DNA from 3 places in the Streptomyces sp. NPDC054956 genome. Region 2 is predicted to be linked to each of the others. Evidence: riboswitches for the same ligand, from Rfam matches in the RefSeq annotation. Region 2 holds a riboswitch; each other region holds the start of a gene.
The links. A riboswitch is a leader RNA that binds a small molecule or an ion and turns the genes downstream of it on or off. The one in region 2 is predicted to bind cobalamin.
Positions count from the first base shown of each region.

Region 1: another riboswitch for cobalamin. It lies ahead of cobN (cobaltochelatase subunit CobN); the one in region 2 lies ahead of ACWGDE_RS27755 (cobalamin biosynthesis protein).
Region 3: another riboswitch for cobalamin. It lies ahead of metE (5-methyltetrahydropteroyltriglutamate--homocysteine S-methyltransferase); the one in region 2 lies ahead of ACWGDE_RS27755 (cobalamin biosynthesis protein).

Region 1 covers NZ_JBSGXB010000027.1:15,071-22,221, reverse strand. Annotated here, with positions in the region: gene ACWGDE_RS08035 (cobalt-precorrin-6A reductase) at 1-431, shown strand, start outside; gene ACWGDE_RS08030 (precorrin-2 C(20)-methyltransferase) at 715-2,217, opposite strand; gene ACWGDE_RS08025 (precorrin-8X methylmutase) at 2,214-2,846, opposite strand; gene ACWGDE_RS08020 (cobalamin biosynthesis protein CobG) at 2,858-4,156, opposite strand; cobalamin riboswitch at 4,284-4,408, shown strand; gene cobN (cobaltochelatase subunit CobN) at 4,449-7,151, shown strand, end outside.
Region 2 covers NZ_JBSGXB010000224.1:618-7,768, forward strand. Annotated here, with positions in the region: gene ACWGDE_RS27750 (cobyric acid synthase) at 1-1,072, opposite strand, end outside; gene ACWGDE_RS27755 (cobalamin biosynthesis protein) at 1,069-2,058, opposite strand; cobalamin riboswitch at 2,096-2,246, opposite strand; gene ACWGDE_RS27760 (hypothetical protein) at 2,371-2,592, opposite strand; gene ACWGDE_RS27765 (anion permease) at 2,621-3,889, opposite strand; gene ACWGDE_RS27770 (alpha/beta hydrolase family protein) at 4,289-5,428, shown strand; gene ACWGDE_RS27775 (hypothetical protein) at 5,638-7,050, shown strand; gene ACWGDE_RS27780 (VOC family protein) at 7,087-7,151, opposite strand, start outside.
Region 3 covers NZ_JBSGXB010000115.1:6,274-13,424, reverse strand. Annotated here, with positions in the region: gene ACWGDE_RS19480 (enoyl-CoA hydratase/isomerase family protein) at 1-264, shown strand, start outside; gene ACWGDE_RS19475 (DUF6928 family protein) at 300-1,079, opposite strand; gene ACWGDE_RS19470 (aminotransferase class I/II-fold pyridoxal phosphate-dependent enzyme) at 1,155-2,423, opposite strand; gene metE (5-methyltetrahydropteroyltriglutamate--homocysteine S-methyltransferase) at 2,523-4,826, opposite strand; cobalamin riboswitch at 5,101-5,317, opposite strand; gene ACWGDE_RS19460 (hypothetical protein) at 5,423-6,907, opposite strand.

The sequences.
Region 1 (7,151 bases), on a different contig from region 2:
GCTGGGCCCCCGGCCCCGGGGACGACTGGCACTTCGCGGACTCCCTCGACGAGGCGGCCGCGCTGCTGCCGGGCCTCGGCTCCCGGGCCTTCCTGACCACGGGCCGGATGGGCCTGCACAGCTTCGCGCACCTCACCGAGCCCTGGTTCCTGGTGCGTTCGGTGGATCCCCCGGACGCTCCGGCCCCGCCGCGCCTCGAAGTACTGCTGGCCCGGGGCCCGTTCACGTTGGACGACGAGCGAGAGCTCCTCGCCCGCCACCGCATCGACCTCCTGGTCACGAAGGACAGCGGCGGCCCCGCGACGGCCCCGAAACTCACCGCGGCCCGCGAGGCGGGCATCCCCGTCCTCGTGGTCCGCCGGCCCCCGGTCCCCGAGGGCGTCCGGCAGACCCCGTCGGTCGGGGCGGTCCGGGACTGGCTGTCCGACTGAGCCCGGCCCCGCCTGCGGGCCATCCGCTGCGCGGGGCCTGATCCCCTCCCCACCCTTCCCCCGTTCCCCGGGCTCCGCCCCGGCCCCCTTTCGCCGGTGCGGCGCCGCTGCACGGGGGCCGGCCCCCGGCAACGGGTCCGGGCGGAGCCCGGGGAACGGGCGAAGGGCGGGTAGGGGACCACGCCCCGCAGGGCACACCACCCGCACCCGCCCACCGGACCCGGCACGGGAGCCCGGAGCCGCACACCGCCCCGGCCCCCCGCACTCCGTCAACCGACCAGGATCACCCGTACCGCCGCGGCGTCCACGTCACCCTCGACCCGTCCGCCCGCTGCGTGACCTGCGTCTGCGACGACCCGATCAGCAGGATCGTCCGCATGTCCACCTCGGACGGCTCCAGTTCGGCCAGCGTCACGATGCGGACCGACTGCTCCGGGCCGCCCACGTCGCGGGCGACGACCACCGGGGTCTCGGGCGCCCGCAGCTCCAGCAGCAGCTCCCGCGCCTGCGCGACCTGCCACGTCCGGCTGCGCGAGCCCGGGTTGTACAGGGCCAGAACCAAGTCCGCCGCCGCGGCCGCGCGCAGTCGCTCCGCGATGACCTCCCACGGCTTGAGCCGGTCGGAGAGCGAGATGGTGGCGTAGTCGTGGCCGAGCGGCGCGCCGGCCGCGGCGGCCGCGGCGTTGGCGGCCGTCACCCCGGGCAGCACCCGTACGGGCACGTCCTTGTACTCGTCCTGCCCCGCGACCTCCAGGACCGCGGTGGCCATGGCGAAGACCCCGGGGTCACCCCCGGAGACCACGGCCACCCGCTTGCCGCGCCGCGCGAGGTCGAGCGCGAACTCGGCCCGCTCGGACTCGACCTTGTTGTCGGAGCCGTGCCGGACCTGGCCCGGCTTGACCGGCACCCGGTCCAGGTAGGTCGTGTACCCGACGAGCACCTCGGCGTCGGCCAGCACCCGGCGGGTCTCGGCGGTCAGCCACAGCGGCCCGGCCGGGCCGGTGCCGACGACCGCGACCTCACCCGGTCCGGAGGGCACGCTGCCGGGGTTGCCGATCCTGCTGGGCACGACGGCGACTGCGAAGTAGGGGACGCTCTCGGGGTCGGTGTCCGCGAGGACGCCGGTCCGCTCGCCCGCCATCGTGGCGCGCTCCACGTACCGCGCCTCGGCGAGCCGGCCGCTGTTCTCCATCGCGCGCCGCACGGTGGGGAAGGTGCGGCCGAGCTTCATGACGACCGCGGAGTCGGTGGCGGCGAGCCGGGCCGTGAGCTCCTCCTCGGAGAGGGTGCCGGGCAGGATCGTCAGCACCTCCTCGCCCTCGACGAGCGGGGTGCCGAGCCGCGCGGCGGCGGCGCTCACCGAGGTCACCCCGGGGATCACCTCGGCCTCGTAGCGGTCGGCGAGCCGCTTGTGCATGTGCATGTACGAGCCGTAGAAGAGCGGGTCGCCCTCCGCGAGCACGGCCACGGTCCGGCCGGCGTCCAGGTGGACGGCGAGCCGTGCGGCGGAGGCCTCGTAGAACTCCTCCATCGCGCCCTGGTAGCCGCCGGGGTGGTCGGTGGTCTCGGTGGTGACCGGGTAGACCAGCGGCTCCTCGATGTGGTCGGCGCGCAGGTGCTTCGCGGCGATCGAGCGGGCGATCGAGCGGCCGTGGCGGGCGGAGTGGTAGGCGACGACGTCCGCCTCCCCGATGACCTCGACGGCGCGCAGCGTCATCAGCGAGGGGTCGCCGGGGCCGAGCCCGACTCCGTACAGACGCCCCGGAACGGTGCCTGCCCCGCTCATTCGGCCACGCTCGCGATGGCGTTGACGGCGGCCGCGGCCATGGCGCTGCCGCCGCGCCGGCCCCGGACGATCAAGTGGTCGAGCCCGGAGGGGTGTTCGGCGAGGGCGTCCTTGGACTCCGCGGCGCCGATGAAGCCGACGGGGACGCCGATGACGGCGGCGGGGCGCGGGGCGCCCTCCTCGATCATCTCCAGCAGCCGGAAGAGCGCGGTCGGCGCGTTCCCGACGGCGATCACCGAGCCCTCCAACAGGCCCCGGTCCCGCCAGACTTCGAGGGCGGCGGCGCTGCGCGTCGTGCCCATCTTCGCGGCGAGCTCCGGAACGGCCGGGTCGGAGAGGGTGCAGATCACCTGGTTGTCGGCGGGCAGCCGCTTGCGGGTGACCCCGCTGGCGACCATCTGCACGTCGCACAGGATCGGCGCGCCGGCCTCCAGGGCGGCGCGCGCCCGCAGGACGACCTCGGGCGAGTAGCCCAGGTCCCGGGTCAGGTCGGTCATCCCGCAGGCGTGAATCATGCGCACCGCGACCTGGGCGACCGAGGCGGGCAGCCCGGAGAGGTCCGCCTCGGCGCGGATCGTGGCAAAGGACTGGCGGTAGATCTCGGCGCCGTCCTTCTCGTACTCGAACACGGTGTACTCGCTCATTTCTTCACTGCGTCTTCGGACACTGGGGGTCGGCTGCGCGCTTCGGCGACAGCCCCTGCAAGTTCGTTCCGTGGCACCGGGTGCCCGTCGAGCCGGTACCCGTCGGGGGTGGCGACGAGGTCGACCCAGGCGGTGCCCCGCGGATGCCCGCACCGCCGTTCGCAGCCGGACCAGTGCACGGGCAGCTCCCCGCGCGCCTCCTCCACGAGGGCCCGCGCGTCGGCGCGTACGTCCGCGAGGGACTTGGCGCAGCCGGGACGCCCGGTGCAGGCGGTCACCGACTCCCAGGGGCCGTCGGGCCCGACCACCAGGCCGGCGCTCAGGAGTTGGGCGTAGCCGTTGACCGGCCGCCGGGTGCTCGCCGAGGAGAGAATGATGCTCCGCCACGGGGTGACCCGCAGCGCGCCGCCTCCCCGGTCGGCGACGCGCACCAGCAGCCGCCACTGTTCGGAGGTCAGCCGGCCGAGCGGGGGCAGCACGCACAGGGGCGTCTTGTTGCCCGTGCCGGGTCCCCACGGCCGCGGCGGCGGCGCGTACGGCCACTCCACCTCGGGCATGTGCGTGGCGTCGATGCCCGCGGCAGCCAGTCGTACGGTGAACTCCGCCGCTTCCAGGGTGTGTTCGGCGGGCAGCTCGGACACCCGCCAGGCGCGGGTGCCGGCCGTGTCGGCGGTGTCGAGGAAGTACTCGGCGGCCAGCAGTGCCGCCGCGGGCACGTCCGGCTCGGCCACTTCCACGGCGTCGGCGGCGGCGCCGAGCCGGATCAGCGCGCGGCCGCCGGTCCGGCCGAGCGCGGTCACGTCGGGGCCCAGCGCGGCGACGTCGCCGCGCCCGTCGTCGAGGGCGAAGAGGAACCGCCCGGACAGCGCGGCGGCGCGCGCGCTCGCGCAGAGCATCCGGTCGAGTTCGAGGACCCAGGGCACCACGTGGGGCCGTCCCGCGCTCAGGATTCCGGACATCGGGGTCGCCACGATGTTCCGTACCCGCTCGTGGCCGGGCGCGGGGAGCAGCCCGGCGGCGTCCAGCAGTTCGGCCAGCCCGGCCTGGCAGCCGTCGGCGAGCCCGCGCAGCTGGACGTTGCCGCGCGAGGTGAGTTCCAGGTGCCCGTCCCCGAACCGGTCGGCGGCGAGGCCGAGCACGGAGGCCTGCTGAATGCCGAGCAGTCCGCCCGGAATCCGGACCCGCGCCAGGTACCCGTCGTCGGCGGCGTGCAGGCGCAGCGCGCCTGGGCAGGCGTCGCCGCGTTCCCGTATGACGGGTTCGTCCCGCGCTACGGCGGAAGGGGGCGTGGGCATGGCGGCGAGCATACCCACGATTCTCCGCCCACCCCCTGTGTCGATCACCACCCCGAACCGGCCACACCCGGCCCCGCGACCCCGGCTCCCGGCCACGGCTCCCGGCACCTAGGATGGCCTCGGCGGCCAACAGGCCCGCCATCGCCGAGGACGGCGACATGGGAGGAAGCCCGGTGCGAATCCGGCGCGGTCCCGCCACTGTGAATCCGCGGCCCCGGCCCCGGATGAGTCAGGAACTCCCGCTGTCCTCACTGCCCGGGGCGCGGAAACCCCGAGGAAGGCCTGCCGCCGCATGATCCTGCTGCTGTCGACGTCCGACACCGATCTGCTCAGCGCTCGCGCCGCGAACACGGCGGACGGCCCCGTCCCGTACCGGTTCGCGAACCCCTCCCGCCTCCCCCTGGACGACCTCCCCGGTCTCCTCGAAGGCGCCGACCTGGTCGTCGTACGCCTCCTCGGGGGCTTGCGCGCCTGGCAGGACGGCCTCGACCTGCTCCTGGCCCCTGGCCAGACCCGTCCGGTCGTCGTCCTGACCGGCGAACAGGCCCCCGACGCGCAGCTGATGGAAGCCTCGACCGTGCCGATCGGCATCGCCGCCGAGGCCCACGGCTACCTCGCCCACGGCGGCCCGGCCAACCTGGACCAGCTGGCGCGCTTCCTCTCCGACACGGTGCTGCTGACCGGCCACGGTTTCGAGCCCCCGGCGGCCTCCCCCACCTGGGGCCCCCTGGAGCGCACGCCCGGTAGTACGACGGGTCCCCGGATCGCCGTGCTCTACTACCGCGCGCACCAGATGAGCGGCAACACCGCCTTCGTGCATTCCCTGTGCGAGGCGATCGAGGCCCACGGCGCGCAGGCGCTCCCCCTGTACGTCTCCTCCCTGCGCACCCCCGAGCCGGAGCTGATCGCCGAGCTGGAGTCCGCGGACGCGGTCGTCACCACCGTCCTGGCCGCCGGCGGCACCAAGCCCGCCACCGCCTCCGCCGGCGGTGACGACGAGTCCTGGGACGCGGGCGCGCTCGCGGGCCTCGGCGTGCCGATCCTGCAGGCCCTGTGCCTGACGGGTTCGCGCAGCGCCTGGGAGGAGAACGACGAGGGCCTGTCCCCGCTCGACGCCGCCACCCAGGTCGCCGTCCCGGAGTTCGACGGCCGGCTGATCACCGTCCCGTTCTCCTTCAAGGAGCTGGACGAGGACGGGCTGCCCGCCTACGTCGCCGACCCCGAGCGGGCCGCCCGCGTGGCCGGCATCGCCGTGCGCCACGCCCGGCTGCGCCACATCGAGCGCCGCGACAAGAAGATCGCGCTGGTCCTCTCCGCGTACCCGACCAAGCACTCCCGCATCGGCAACGCGGTCGGTCTCGACACCCCGGCCAGTGCCGTGGAGCTGCTGCGCACGCTGATCGCGGGCGGCTACGACTTCGGCCCCGTCGAGGACGTCCCGGGCCTGGTGTCCGGCGACGGCGACGAGCTGATCCGCGCCCTGATCGAGGCCGGCGGCCACGACCAGGACTGGCTCACCGAGGAGCAGCTGGCCCGCAACCCGGTCCGCATCCCGGCGGCCGACTACAAGCGCTGGTTCGCCGAGCTCCCGGCCGAGCTGCGCGAAAGCGTGGAGCAGCACTGGGGCGAGGCCCCGGGCAACATGTTCGTGGACCGCTCGGCCAACCCGGAGGGCGACATCGTCCTCGCGGCCCTGCGCCGCGGCAATCTGCTCATCCTCATCCAGCCGCCGCGCGGCTTCGGCGAGAACCCGATCGCGATCTACCACGACCCGGACCTGCCGCCCTCGCACCACTACCTGGCCGCGTACCGCTGGATCCAGGCCCGCGCGGAGGACGGCGGTTTCGGCGCCGACGCGATGATCCACCTGGGCAAGCACGGCAACCTGGAGTGGCTGCCGGGCAAGAACGCCGGCCTGTCGGCGGCCTGTGCCCCCGACGCCGCGCTCGGCGACCTCCCCCTGATCTACCCGTTCCTGGTGAACGACCCGGGCGAGGGCACGCAGGCCAAGCGCCGCGTGCACGCCACCCTGGTCGACCACCTGGTGCCGCCGATGGCGCGCGCGGAGTCGTACGGCGACATCGCGCGCCTGGAGCAGCACCTGGACGAGTACGCCCAGATCTCGGCGATGGACCCGGCGAAGCTGCCGGCGATCCGCGCGCAGATCTGGACGCTGATCCAGGCGGCGAAGCTCGACCACGACCTGGGTCTGGAGCAGCGCCCCGACGACGACGGCTTCGACGACTTCCTGCTGCACGTCGACGGCTGGCTCTGCGAGATCAAGGACGCCCAGATCCGCGACGGTCTGCACGTCCTGGGCGGCGCCCCGACCGGCGACTCGCGCGTCAACCTGGTCCTGGCGATCCTGCGCGCCCGCCAGATCTGGGGCGGTACGACCGCGCTCCCGGGTCTGCGCGAGGCGCTCGGGCTGGACGAGTCCGCGGCCACCCGTACCACCGCCGACGAGGCGGAGGAGACGGCCCGCGCGCTGGTCCAGGCGATGGAGGACGCGAACTGGGCCCCGGAGGCGGTGGCTTCGGTCGCCGCCGGCTTCTCGGCGGACGTGTCGGCCGTACTGGACTTCGCGGCCCGCGAGGTCGTCCCGCGCCTGGCCGCCACCACCGACGAGATCGCCCACGTCGTCAGCGCGCTCGACGGCAACTTCGTCCCGGCGGGCCCGTCCGGCTCCCCGCTGCGCGGTCTGGTCAACGTGCTGCCGACCGGCCGCAACTTCTACTCCGTCGACCCGAAGGCCGTCCCCTCCCGCCTCGCGTGGGAGACCGGCCAGGCGCTGGCCGACTCGCTGCTGACCCGCTACCGCACGGACAACGGCGAATGGCCCGCCTCCGTGGGCCTGTCCCTGTGGGGCACGAGCGCGATGCGCACCTCCGGCGACGACGTGGCCGAGGCCATGGCGCTGCTGGGCATCCGTCCGGTCTGGGACGAGGCCTCGCGCCGCGTCACCGGCCTGGAGCCGATCCCGCTCGCCGAGCTG
Region 2 (7,151 bases):
CCTCGATGTGTTCGCCCAGGACCTGGAACCCGCCGCAGATCCCCAGCACCGTCCGCCCCTCGGCGGCCCGCCGCGCCAGTGCGTCCGCCAGCCCGCGCTCGCGCAGCCAGGCGAGGGCCTTCACCGTGCCGCGCGTGCCCGGTACGACGACCAGGTCCGCGTCGGCCAGTTCCTCGGCGCGGTCCACGAACCGGACCACCACCCCCGGCTCCGCCGCGAGCGCGTCGACGTCCGTGAAGTTCGACATCAGCGGTACCGCGCACACCGCGACTCGCAGCACGTCCTCGCCGACGGGCGGGGCGACCACGGATTCCCGTACCGCTCCCCGCAGGGAGACCCGCAGGCCGTCCTCCTCGTCGATGCCCAGCCCGTGCTGGAAGGGCAGCACCCCGTACGTCGCCCGTCCGGTCAGCCCGCGCAGCATCTCCATGCCGGGCTCCAGCAGGGTCACGTCGCCCCGGAACTTGTTGACCATGTAGCCCGCGATCAGCGACTGGTCCTCGGGGGAGAGCAGCGCCGTCGTACCGAAGAAGGACGCGAAGACCCCGCCGCGGTCGATGTCGCCGACCACGACCACCGGGAACCGCGCGGCGCGCGCGATGCCCATGTTCACGATGTCGGTCCGGCGCAGGTTGATCTCGGCCGGGCTGCCCGCCCCCTCGCAGATCACGGCGTCATACGTGCCCCGCAACTGCTCCAGGCAGTCCGTGACGATGCCGAGCAACTGCTCCTGCCTGCCGCCGTGGTAGCCGCGGGCGCTCATCTCGCCCACCGGCTTGCCCAGCAGCACCACCTGGCTGCTGCGGTCGCTCCCGGGCTTGAGCAGCACCGGGTTCATGAGTGCCGTCGGCTCCACGCGGGCCGCCTGGGCCTGCATGGCCTGCGCGCGCCCGATCTCGGCGCCCTCGCGGGTCACGAAGGAGTTCAGCGACATGTTCTGCGCCTTGAACGGGGCCACCTTCACGCCCTGGCGTGCCAGCCAGCGGCAGATGCCCGCCGTGACCACGCTCTTGCCCGCGTCCGATGTCGTACCGGCGACGAGGAGCCCCCCGCCGCGCTTCGCGCCGCTCATGCGCGCCGCCCCTTCTTCGTCGTAGGCGAGTCCTGCGCGATCCGCGAGATCCGTGGGACGAGCGCCCGGGCCGCCACACAGGCCCCCAGCGCCACCCACGTCACCTGCCGCGACAGCCGTACCGCCCGCTCGATGTCCGCGACCTCCACGGGCCGCCCCTCCTCGCCGTTGAGCACGGCCCGGTGCTCGACCCGCCCCCCGTACGCGAGGGTCCCGCCCAGCCGTAGGCCGAGCGCCCCGGCGAACGAGGACTCCACCGGCCCGGCGTTCGGGCTCGGGTGCTTGGCCGCGTCCGCGCGCCAGGCCCGTACGGCTCCCCGCCGGTCGGGGCCGGCCAGGACGGCGGCCAGCGCGGTCAGCCGGGCGCCCGGCCAGCCCGCGACGTCGTCGAGCCGGGCCGAGGCCCAGCCGTAGCGCAGGTGGCGGGGGGACTTGTGGCCGACCATCGCGTCCAGGGTGTTCACGGCGCGGAAGGCCAGCAGCCCGGGGACTCCGGCGACGGCGCCCCACACCAGGGCCCCGACCACCGCGTCGGAGGTGTTCTCGGCGACCGACTCCACGACGGCGCGGGCCATCTGCTGCTCGTCCAGGGAGTGCGGATCGCGTCCGCACAGGTGCGGCAGCCGCTCCCGGGCCGTCTCGGCGTCCCCGGCGGCGAGTGCGCCGCCGATGGCGCGCGCCTCCCGGCCCAGCGAGGTGCCGCCCACGACGGCCCAGGTGGCGGCGGCGGTCAGGGCGATACGGGCGGCGGCGGGCCGGGAGCGCACGGCGCGGGCGCCCAGGACGCCGATCGCGGCCGCGCCCCCGGCGCAGACCAGGGTGTGTACGGCGCCCCGCGCGCGGTCGTCGCGCCACAGGGCCCGTTCGACGGCGGCGGCGGCTCGTCCGAAGGCGGCCACGGGATGCCCTCGGCGCGGATCCCCGAGGATCCGGTCGCCGATCAGGCCGGCCGTGGCGCCGTACGCGAAGACGCGGTCGGCACGCATGGTGGCAGGTATGTCCTCACTCAGGGTCCGCGCCCTGGTTCGACGTGTCCGGCGGCGAGAGTTCCTGGCTCCCGGTCGCACTCGGCCCGAGCGCTCCGGTGACAGTGGCGGGACCGCGCCGGAATCGCACCGGACTTCCTCTCCATGCCGCCGTATTGGCTCGGGCAGTCCACCACGCACCGCGAAGGCCCGTCAACTCGCCGTTGACCTGCGACGGGGTGACGCGGACGGGCGCGCCGGGGCACGCGGGGGCACACGAAAGCTCCCCCCGGGAGAAACCCGGAGGGAGCCTTCGAAAGGGGTGCCCGCGCGTCAGGAGACGATCAGGTAGATCCCGTAGGCCACGGCCGCCGCGCAGAGCGCGAAGCAGGCGTACGCGCCGCTGCGGGCCAGGGTGGCGGCGCCGCCCTGCTCGGTGGCGGCCTCGTGCTTGGAGAGCCCCATCAGACCCAGGGTGAAGAGGGTCACGAGGGCGACGGTGGCGGAGAGGCTGACACCGAAGACGGAGCCGAGTGCTTCCCAGTCGATCTTCATACCGCTGATTCCTCTGTCGTTCTCGGGGTCAGACCGCGGCGGCCGGAGCTGCCGGAGTCGTGGTCGCGGCCGGGATGGTGGCCTTCAGTTCCTCGTCCGTGACCGCGGCGGTGCTGCCGGCGGCGGCGACGGTCGGGGGAACGGTGACGGCCGCGATCGCCGTGGTGACGACACCGGGCTCGCCGGCCTCGGCCGACGGGACCTCGTTGACGTTGTTGTGGTCCACGACCTGACGGCGGGAGATGAGCCAGATGGCCACGCAGGAGCCGACCAGGAAGAGCGTGACGGCGGCGACGCCGATGTCACCGGAGCGCATGACCAGCTCTGCGCCGGCGGCGACCAGGGCGGCGGCGGGCAGGGTCAGGCCCCAGGCGAGGAACATCCGGGAGGCGGTGGACCAGCGGACCACGCCGCCCTTGCGTCCCAGGCCCGAACCCATCACGGCGCCGGAGCACGCGTGGGTGGTGGAGAGGGAGAAGCCGAGGGAGGAGGAGGCCAGGATGACGCTGGCGGCCGAGGTCTGGGCGGCGAAGCCCTGCTGCGGCTGCAGGTCGGTCAGGCCGCTGCCCATGGTGCGGATGATGCGCCAGCCGCCCAGGTAGGTGCCCATCGCGATGGCCAGACCGGCGGAGACGATGACCCAGACCGGCGGGTTGGAGCCGGGAGCGATGGCGCCGCCGGCGACGAGCGCCAGGGTGATGATGCCCATCGTCTTCTGCGCGTCGTTGGTGCCGTGGGCGAGCGAGACCAGACCGGCGGAAGCGATCTGGCCGGCGCGGTAGCCCTTGGCCGAGGTCTTCTCGCCCATGCCCTTGCCGACCTTGTACGTGACCTTCGTGGCCAGGTACGCGGCGGCGCCGGCGACGATCGGAGCGGCGACCGCGGGGATCAGCACCTTGGTGACGACGACGCTGCCGTTGACCGCGCCCATGCCGGCCGAAGCGACCGCGGCGCCGATCAGGCCGCCCATCAGGGCGTGCGAGGAGCTGGAGGGCAGTCCGACCAGCCAGGTGACGAGGTTCCAGAGGATCGCGCCGACCAGGGCGGCGAAGATGACCTCCGGCTGGATGCCTTCCTCGTTGACCAGACCCTTGGAGATCGTCTTGGCGACCTCCACGGACATGAAAGCGCCGACGAGGTTGAGCACGGCGGACATGGCCACCGCAGTCTTGGGCTTGAGGGCGCCGGTCGAGATGGTGGTGGCCATCGCGTTGGCCGTGTCGTGAAAACCGTTCGTGAAATCGAACACGAGAGCGGTGATGATCACGATCCCGAGGAGAAGCGTTATGTGCTCCATTTACCCAGGCTTCTGTTTGACGTCAGTGGTTAGTGGACCGTAGGCAACCTGGATGAACGGAAGGTGAACTGGCAGGGGCGAGGCGGTGTATCAACACGGCACGGGATCGGGACCTTCGCCCCGATTCGGGTGTGGATATATCGATTAATGCATGTCACGGCGGGGTGTCCGCACCATTACGGGCGGGACTTCCGGTACGCCGCCCCGCGCGGCCGGGGCTCCGGAAGAGACCCAGATCACCCTCGGGAGGCGCCCGCCGGGGCCGCCCGCGCGGACAAGCGGAAGGACTCCGGGACGGCGGCGGAGGTCCTCCGGGACGGCGGCGGACGACTCCGGGACCCGCGGACGCGATGATCTCCTCCGGTGGCCCGCCGCCCCGTCCGCCTCGACACTGGAGCGGTGCGCACCGCTACAGCGACGGCCGCGGCCGTCACCACGACCTTGCTCGGCGCCGGCGCGGCCGTCACCGCCGCCGCCCTCGCCGGCCGGTACGCCGCCGACGCGGCCCTGCGGACCGAGCCCGGCCGCCCGCTCCCCGGCGGGCCCCTGCTCAGCGTCCACTCCACCGCCGCCGGCCGGGTCGAGCTGACCCGCTCGCTGGCCTCCCTGCGCCCCGGCACCTACGGGCTCACCGCGCCCGGGGTGCACGCCGTGGTCGGGCCGGTGCTCGCCGACGCCCCGCACGGGCCCGACACCGTGGTGCGCCGGCTCGTCGCCGTCACCCACGGCAGCCTCGACCCCGGCACCCGCGTCACCCTCACCCCCCAGGTCCACCTCGGGAACCCCGGCTCAGCCCTCGGGCTGGAACACGCCGACGTGGACGTCCCCGGCGAGCTCGGGGCGCTGCCCGCCTGGTTCGTCCCCGCGGCCCGGGACACCTGGGTGATCACCGTCCACGGGCTCGGCGCCACCCGCGAGCACCCGATGGTGGTCATGCCCTTCCTCCACCGCCACCGGCTGCCCGTCCTGGACCTCGGCTACCGCGGGGACCTCGGCGCCCCCGAGTCCCCGGACGGCCTCGGCCACCTCGGCGAGTCCGAATGGCGCGATCTCGACGCCGCCATCCGCTACGCCCTGCGCTACGGAGCCCGCCGCGTCGTCCTGCACGGCTGGTCCACCGGCGCCACCATGGCCCTGCACGCCGCCGAGCGCTCGGCGCTGGCCGAGCGGATCTCCGGGCTGGTGCTGGACTCGCCCGTCCTGGACTGGCACACCACCCTGCGCGCGCTGGCCGCAGCGCGCCGCACCCCGGCCCCGCTGCTCCCGCTCGCCGTCAAGGCCGCCGAGGGCCGTGCGGGCCTGCGCGCCGACCGCAGGCCCCCCGGGTCCGATCCGGCCGCGCTGAAGATCCCCGTCCTGATCTTCCACGGCCCCGACGACGCGCTCGCCCCCTGGGAACCCTCCCGCCGGCTCGCCGCCGCCCGGCCCGACCTGGTCACCCTGCGCACCGTTCCCGAAGCCGGGCACGGTGCGATGTGGAACGCGGACCCGGCCGGATACGAAGAGGCCCTGCGCCGCTTCCTGACCCCTCTCATGTAGGCCGGAGGCGGGCCCGTACCGGAGCCCGGCGCGCGAAACACCGTGTGACGGGTCGTCCGCTCCGACGTCTCCGTCATCTCCGCCGTCGGCGCGGCGCGAGGGTCGCGAGGGGCCGGGCGGGCGGCTTGTCCCGGTCTGTCCATCCACTGCCCCGTGGCAATGGCCGGTTCCGTTTGGGCTTTCGGCCGGTGACGGGCGAGACTGCTCACGTGACGTCCCGAAAGCCTGATGAGCAGTTGGCTCGCGACTCCAGACTCCGACTCGTCGCCCCGCGGTCCGTTGCCACGGCCCGCAAGGCGGTGACCGACCGGCGAACCCGGACCACCCCCAGGCCTCCGGCGGGCACCCCCGCCACGGCCGACCTCGCGAACAGGGCCCGCGCCTCGCTCGCCGACGCCGTACGGCTCGCCCGCTGGGCCGAGCTCAACCTCGGTGCCGGAGACGGCGGCAGGCCCGCACCGCGAGGTGCCCTGCCGGCCGACGACGTCGAACGCGCCGCCGCCGAGCTGCGCCTGACGCCGGGCCAGATCCGGGTCGGCTGGGACCGCGCCCGGCTCTCCGGCCTGGTCGAGGTGCACGGCGGCCATGCCCGCCCCGGCTGGCGCCTGCGCGCCTGGGACCGGGACGACACCGCCGTACTGCGCGGCTGGGTCGCCCTGTTCGACGCCTGGTCACTGGTCCACCCCGCCCCCGCCGACATCGCCCCCGCGGCCGTCGCCGAGGTCGTCGAGGCCATGCCCCAGCTGCTCTCCCTGCTCCAGCTCTCCGCCGGTCCCGTGACCGTCCCCGACCTGCTGGACCTGCTCGGGCAGCGCGTCGACGAACTGCGCGACGAGCGGTGCGAGGTCCCGTACGAGTCCACCGCGCAGGCGCCCGGCCCCGAACAGGCCGCGCCCCCCGTACCGCTCGCCCGGCTGCTGCGCTGGGCGCTCGGCGGGCTCGCCGCCGTCGACGCCGTCACCCTCGGACCCGCCCGGGCCACCCTCACCCCGCTCGGGAGCTGGGCGGTCTGGGTCAAGCTGGAGCAGATCTGCGTCGCCGCGCAGAGCCCGGCCGGGAACATCGAGCAGTCCGCCGCGGCGATGCTGCACGGCTGCGCCCGGCTCACCCCGGGTCCGGCCCGCGCCGAGTACCAGGCCTGGCTGGCCGCCCGGCCCGTCGGCCACGCCGTCTCCGAGCTGCTGCAGGCGGCCCGCGGCGAGGACGCCCTGCTGCGCGGGCTCGCCTTCGAGGCGCTGCGCGTGGTCGGAGCCCCCGCCGAACCCGAGGTCCGCGCGGCCTCCCGCGAGGCGACGCTGCGCCCCTACGCCCTGCTCTGGCTCGCCGTGCACGACGGGGTCGACCCCGACGAGGCGCAGGACGTGCTCACCGCCGAGGAACAGACCTGGCTCTGGGTGGACACCGCGGCGGCCATCGCCGACCACGGCGAGGCCGAGCTGCTCGCCCGCCACCTCGACTCGGCCGTGCGGACCACGGTCCCGCGGCTGCTGGACGAGGTCCGCGCGGTCGGCCATCCCCGCACGGTGCAGGTACTGGTCGCGCTGGCGGCCGCGCACCCCGACCCGGCCCTGGCCAAGGCGGTCCGCCGGGCGGCCTTCCAGGTGCACACCGGCGGCGCGTAGCGCCCGCGCAGCACGTACGGGCGTACGCGCCGCGGGTCAGACCTGCGGCGCGTACGTCCCGAAGCTCCACACGTTGCCCTCGGCGTCGCGCGCCATGTAGT
Region 3 (7,151 bases), on a different contig from region 2:
ATCCGCGAGCTCATGCTCACCTGCGACGTCTTCGACGCCGACACGGCCCACCGCATCGGCCTGCTCCACCGGACCGCCCCCGTGGAGGAGCTGGACAAGGTCGTCGACTCCTGGACCAGGCCCCTGGTCAGACGCTCGCCCGAAGCGCTCGTCCTGACCAAGCGCATGCTGGCCGGCTACGCTCGCGCGGACAGAACGGCAGACGTCTCCCTGCTCGACGCCCACCTCCTGGCCGCCACCCTCCAGCAGCACACGAGAAGTTGATCCCACCCGACCCGCGACGGGCCACCGAAGCCGGCTCATGGGGCCCCCTTCGGCCCGTCGGGATCCGAAAGGGCCGCCCCGGGCACGGGCCGGCGGGGAGTGGACTGGTACGTCGTACCGCGAGCGCGCCGAACCGCCGCTTCCAGGACGGCCTGCCGCCGCACGAGGCCGGGGCCGTCCGGCTCCGTGAGGCGGAAGCCGTGGAGCCGCACGGCATCCGGATCGACGCCTTCGAGCACCGGCCACCCTTCGAGGGCGAACCCGAAGAACCCCCGCAGCGCGGCCTCGCCCAGTTCGAGCGGGTGGAAGGGCAGCGGATACGGCGTCTCGTCCTCCCAGTCCGGGTCCCTCTCCACCGGGTGTTCACCGGCCCAGTACGGGGCCTCGAAGGCGTACGGTTCACCGATGTCCTCGACGACTCCGCTGTCGGGCGACAGGCTCAGCGAGCGGACGAGCCGACCGTCCTCCCAGACCGCGAAGGTCAGCGCGTCCACCACGCTGTGCATGGCGTGCAGGACCATCCTGCGTCCGGCACCCGCCACGACCAGGTGCGCGGGCAGCCGCGACGGACGGACGGTCATCAGGCGCCGGTCACAGACGATGTCCACGCCCGGGAAGCTCGCGGCGTAGGTGAGCCCGTCGGCGGGGTAGGTGCCCTCGCCCAGGCTCTCGCCCTCCGCGGGCTGCGTGCCCCAGCCTGGATACAGCCGCCCGACCAGTTCCTCCGTCTCCCCGGCGCCGGCCGCCGTCGCCCGGCGCAGGGCAGCCGGGATGTCCCCGTCCGCGTAGGCCAGCAGGCCCGTCTTGGCTCCCACGAGTGCCCTCCCCCCCTCGAATCCGTGTGGGATGGACGCTAGCGGTAGCCACTGACAATGGGGGGCGGGGGCGTTCTAGGCGGACTGCTGCTCGTAGCCGGCGAGGCGGACGCAGATGGTGAGGCCCTCGATCGCCTGTTCCAGGTCCGCGAGGGTCGGGTAGCTGGGGGCGATGCGGATGAGGGCGTCGCGGGGGTCGTCGCCGTGCGGGTGCGTGGCGCCGGCCGGGGTCAGGACGATGCCCGCGGCCGCGGCGCGGCGTACGACCTCCTTGGCGCAGCCGTCCGGGACCTGGAGGGCCACGAAGTACCCGCCCTTCGGCGAGGTCCAGGTCGCGAGTCCGGTCTCGCCGAGCTCCGCGTCCAGGATGCGCGCCACCGCCTCGAACTTGGGCTGGAGCAGGGCGCGCTGGCGTTCCATCTGGGCCCTGACCCCGTCCTCGTCGCGCAGGAACAGGGCGTGCCGCAGCTGGTTGACCTTGTCGGGTCCGATCGACCGCTTGGAGCTGTTGGCGAGCAGCCACTGGAGGTTCGCCGGCGAGGCGCCGAAGAAGGCGACGCCGGCGCCCGCCGCGGTGATCTTCGAGGTGGACCCGAACACGAACGCCCGGTCCGGGTTGGCGGCCTCGGCGCAGGCGGCGAGCAGGTCGGCGATCTCGGTGGGCTCGTCGGTGAGGTGGTGGGCGGCGTACGCGTTGTCCCAGAAGATCCGGAAGTCCGGGGCCGCGGTGCTCATCGAGGCGAGCCGCGCCACGACGGCGTCGCTGTAGCAGGCGCCGTCCGGGTTGCTGTACTTCGGTACGCACCAGATTCCCTTGACCGCCGGGTCCTCGGCGACGAGCCGCTCCACGGCCTCCATGTCGGGGCCCTCGGCGGTCATCGGAACCGGGATCATGTCGATCCCGAACCGCTCGCAGAGCGCGAAGTGCCGGTCGTACCCGGGCACCGGGCACAGGAAGGCGATCCGCCCCTGGTCCACCCAGCGCGACTCGGCGCCCGGCAGCACGCCCAGCAGGGCGTGCACCAGGCAGTCGTGCATCAGCTCGAGGCTGGAGTTCCCCGCGGCGAGGAGCTGCCCGGCCGGCACCTGGAGCACGCCGGCGAAGATCTCACGGAGCTCGGGCAGCCCCTGCAGACCGCCGTAGTTGCGCACGTCCGTGCCGTCGGCGGAGGTGTACCGGCCGCCGGGCAGGCTCAGCAGGTCCTGGGAGAGGTCGAGCTGCTCCGGAGCCGGCTTGCCCCGGGTGAGGTCGAGCGCGAGCCCGCGTTCCGCGAGGGCCCGGTAGTCCTGGCGGGCCCGCTCCAGGAGCGCGGTCAGGGTGTCGGGGCTGAGCTCGGTGGTCATGGTGGTTCCTCTCGCACGTGCCGCATCGACGGGTGGCGTGCCGAGGATACAAACCGGGCCGGAACGGGTGGGTGGAGTTTCGTTCCGGCCCGGTGGAGGTCAGGGCTTCGGGAGTTCCGTGCGGAGTTCGCGGGCCGCCGATACCAGGTGTTCCAGGGAGCTGCGGGTTTCGGGCCAGCCCCGGGTTTTCAGGCCGCAGTCCGGGTTGACCCACAGGCGGTCCGCGGGGATGGCTTCCAGTCCCTTGCGCAGGAGGGCGGCCGTTTCCGCGGTGGAGGGGATGCGCGGGGAGTGGATGTCCCAGACTCCGGGGCCGACTTCGCGCGGGTAGCCGGCGGAGGCGAGTTCGTCCGCGACCCGCATGTGGGAGCGGGCCGCCTCCAGGCTGATGACGTCGGCGTCGAGGTCGTCGATGGCCCGCAGGACGTCGCCGAACTCCGCGTAGCACATGTGGGTGTGGATCTGGGTTTCCGGACGGACCCCGCCGGTGGTGAGGCGGAAGGACTCGGTGGCCCACTCCAGGTAGTCGGCGTGGCCGTCGGCGCGCAGCGGCAGGGTTTCCCGCAGGGCCGGCTCGTCCACCTGGATCACCGAAGTGCCCGCCCTTTCCAGGTCGTTCACCTCGTCGCGGAGCGCCAGGGCGACCTGGCGGGCCGTCTCCCCGAGGGGCTGGTCGTCGCGTACGAAGGACCAGGCGAGCATGGTGACCGGGCCGGTGAGCATGCCCTTGACCGGCTTGGACGTCTGCCGCTGGGCGTACGTCGTCCAGCGCACCGTCATCGGATCGGGACGGGAGACGTCGCCGGCCAGGACCGGCGGGCGCACGTAGCGGGTGCCGTAGGACTGGACCCAGCCGTGCTGGGTGGAGAGGTAGCCGGTGAGCTGCTCGGCGAAGTACTGGACCATGTCGTTGCGTTCGGGCTCGCCGTGCACGAGGACGTCGATTCCGGTCTTCTCCTGGAAGGCGATGACCTCGCGGATCTCCGCCTCGATGCGCTCCTCGTACTCGGCCGCGTCGATGCGGCCCGAGCGCAGGTCGGCGCGGGCGGTGCGCAGTTCGGCGGTCTGCGGGAACGAGCCGATGGTCGTGGTGGGCAGCAGGGGCAGCATCAGCCGGGCGCGCTGGGCGGCGGCCCGGTCGGCGTAGGGGTGGGGGCGGCGTCCGTCGGCGTCGGTGACGGCCGCGGCGCGGGCACGGACGGCGGGGTCGTGGGTGATCGCGGAGGCGGCTCGGGAGGCGAGGTCGGCGCGGTTGGCGGCGAGTTCGGCCGTGATCGCCCCGGTGCCCCGGGCCAGTCCGCGCGCCAGGGTGGTGATCTCGGTGGTCTTCTGGCGGGCGAAGGCCAGCCAGCGCCGGATCTGCGGGTCGATGTCGCGCTCGGCGTCGGCGTCCAGGGGGACGTGGAGCAGGGAGCAGGAGGAGGCCACGTCGACCCGGCCGGCGAGGCCGAGGAGGGTGCCGAGGGTGGTCAGCGACTGTCGGTAGTCGTTGATCCAGACGTTGCGGCCGTTGACGACGCCCGCGACCAGCCGCTTGCCGGGCAGGCCGCCGACGGCCGCGAGGTCGGCGAGGTTGGCGGCGGCGGCCCCGGTGAAGTCGAGGGCGAGGCCCTCGACCGGGGACTTGGCGAGTACGGGCAGTGCGTCGCCGAGCCGGTCGAAGTAGGAGGCGACGAGGATCCTGGGCCGCTCGGTGAGGGGGTCGAGGGCTCCGAGTTCGCGGTAGGTGCGGGCGGCGGCGTTGAGCTCGGCGGGGGTGCGGTCCTGGACGAGGGCGGGCTCGTCCAGTTGGACCCACTCGGCTCCCGCGGCGCGCAGCGCGGCGAGCACCTCGGCGTACACGGGCAGCAACCGGTCGAGCAGGGTGATCGGTTGGAAGTCGTCCGCGACCCCGGGGGCGGGTTTGGCCAGCAGCAGGTACGTCACCGGTCCGACCAGTACGGGGCGTGCGGTGTGGCCGAGGGCGACCGCCTCCGCGAGTTCGGCCACCTGCTTGCCGGGGTTCGCCGTGAACCGGGTGTCGGGGCCGAGTTCGGGGACCAGGTAGTGGTAGTTGGTGTCGAACCACTTGGTCATTTCCAGCGGGGCGACGTCCTGGGTGCCGCGGGCCATCGCGAAGTACCCGTCCAGGGCGTCCGCCTGGACGGCGGCGCGGTGGCGGCGCGGGATCGCGCCGACCATGACGGTGGTGTCGAGGACGTGGTCGTAGTACGAGAAGTCGCCGGTCGGCACCTCGTCGATGCCGGCCTCGGCCAGCTGCAGCCAGTTGGCGCGGCGCAGTTCGCGGGCGGTCCGGCGCAGGGCGTCGGCGCCGACGCGGCCCTTCCAGTACCCCTCGACGGCCTTCTTCAGCTCCCGGTCGCGGCCCTGGCGGGGGTAGCCGTACACGGTGGCCGGTCCCACCGAGGACGTGGGCGAGGATGCGGGTGCCGATGCGGACTCGGACGCGGATGTGGTCTCCGGCGCGGCCGTCGCGGCTGTGGTGGTCGTGTTCGTGCGGGTCACGGAACTCTCCTTCGCGAGCGTGTCTCCCTGAACCCGGTGACGGGCGAGAGCGCGAAGGGTGACGCAACCGGCGGTCCGCCGGCAGCGCGTACCACTGGGTACGCGCGGGACGTCCGCCTGATATGTGTCGCCGACCCGCCCACGAGGTCACCGGGATTTCCGCGCGCGACGGGTCGCGCACGGGCAACGGGCAGGTCTTCGGACTCGCGGGCACGTCTGCCGGGGGCAGACACCTACCGGCCGTCGCTTCCCGGGCCCGTCGGACCCAGTGCGTATGACGGCTTTCGTTCCCACTCACCGCTGCGGGGCAGTCCCGGATTCCCACCGGGTTCCCTCTTGCGACGCACCCGTCTGGCGGACGGGGGCGAACCAGCTGCGTCGGCAAGCCTAGGGCGTCCGGCGCGAACGCGCGCGAGCCCGTACCGCATTGCGGACCGTGAGATGGGACACGGTGCGGGTACGGGGCCCTGCGCGCGGCCCCGTACCCGCCGGTGTCAGGCGCCCCGGCGCAGGGCGATGGTGTCGCCCACGTTGATCACCTTGTCGCGGTCGGCACCGGCGAAGGCGGAGCCGTCGACGCCGACCTTCCAGGTGTCGGAGCCGCTGTCGGCCCGGCCGTTGACCGCGGTGATCGGGCCGCCACCCGACGACGGGGTCACGCTCGTGACGCAGCCCGCCGGGGTGGCCGAGGCGGCGGCCGCGTTCAGGACCTCGCCGAGGGTGGTGGTCGTACCGCTCGGGGTGAAGGCGACCGAGCAGACCTTCAGGCCGCCGGCGCCGTCGTCGACGGTGAGCGCCAGCTTGGTGGCGGTGCCCGCGGTGAAGGAGGCGGCGGAGACCCACTGCGGGGCGCCGGGCGTCACCGGAACGGGCGGCGCGGAGGTGAATCCCCCTCCCGCGACGGCGCGCAGGGCGTCGATGGAGGCGTAGGCGGACGGGCCGGTGTCGGCCGGCTTGTACTTGAAGCCGCCCGCCGGGTCGTACTGGTTGGCGATCAGGAAGTCGACCGGGGTCTTGCCCGAAGGCGTGAGGAAATCGCCCGTCTGCGGGTTGATCCCGCAGGCGTTGAGCCCGGCGACGGCCCAGCCGTTGGAGCTGGTGTTGACCCCGTAGAGGGAGTTGAAGGCACCGGTCGGGGCGAGCCTGCCCCTGAGGAAGTTCTTCGCCCGGACCACGCCGGTGTCGGTGCCGGGGACGCCCGAGACGCAGAGGGCCGCCATCGCCGCACCGGTCATGTCCACGTCGCCCTGGGCGGCCAGGGCGGTGGGGTTGCCCTCGGCCTTGCCGAAGGTCCAGCCGCCGTCGTTGTGCTGGTTGGCGCGGATGCGGGCGACCATCGAGTCGGTCAGCGCCTGCGGGACGCGGTTGGCGCCTGCCCGGGTCTTGGCGCCGCCGAGCGAAAGGGCCGCGAAAACGGTGCCGTTGAAGTTTCCGGAGGGGCCGAAGTAGCCCGGCTCGGCGGTCTGCCAGTAGGAGTAGACGTTCGCGATCAGGTTGCGGGAGGCGGAGACGCGGGCCGGGTCGATGCCCGCGGCGTACGCGTTCAGGGTGCCGCGCTCGTAGTCGGTGACGACCGGGGCGGCGGACGGCCAGCCCGCCGTGGAGAGCAGGTCGCGGTAGACGGTGCGGGCGTTCTTCGTGGTGTCGCCGCCCGGGGCGACGTCGACGACGGCGGTGCCGGAGGCGGCGAAGGCACTGAACGCCCACTCGTTGGACAGGCCGGAGCCGGCGTACGAACCGTCCGCCGCCTGGAGCGACTTGAGGTAGGCGACGCCGTTCGCCCTGGACGTGGCGAGCTGCGCGGGGGTCGAGGTCGCGAAGGCGGGGAGCGCGGTGAGGGCGAGGGCCCCGAGCACGGCGGGCACCGCGAGCGCGAGCCGGCGGGGCGCACGGAGGCGGGGCGCGCCGGAACGGGACGCCACTGAACTGGGCGCGCCGGTACGGCAGGTACCTGAAGTGGGCGTGCTGGTACGGGACATGGCCTGCTCCTGGAATCGGCGGACGCCGGCCGCTCCCCCGCGCCGCGAGGCCGTGCGCGGGCACGGCAGGGCACGCCGGGGGCCGCCGCCCGGAACGCGTGGTACGGCTTCCTGTGGTGCTTCGCCGCATGGGCATTCGGGCTCGGAGACGGCCCCCGCCGTCCCACACCGTTGCGCGTCAGCTCCGGCCTCTCACCGGATTCCCCCATGTGGCAGCCCAGGACGCTACCCGAGCGGTCAAGAG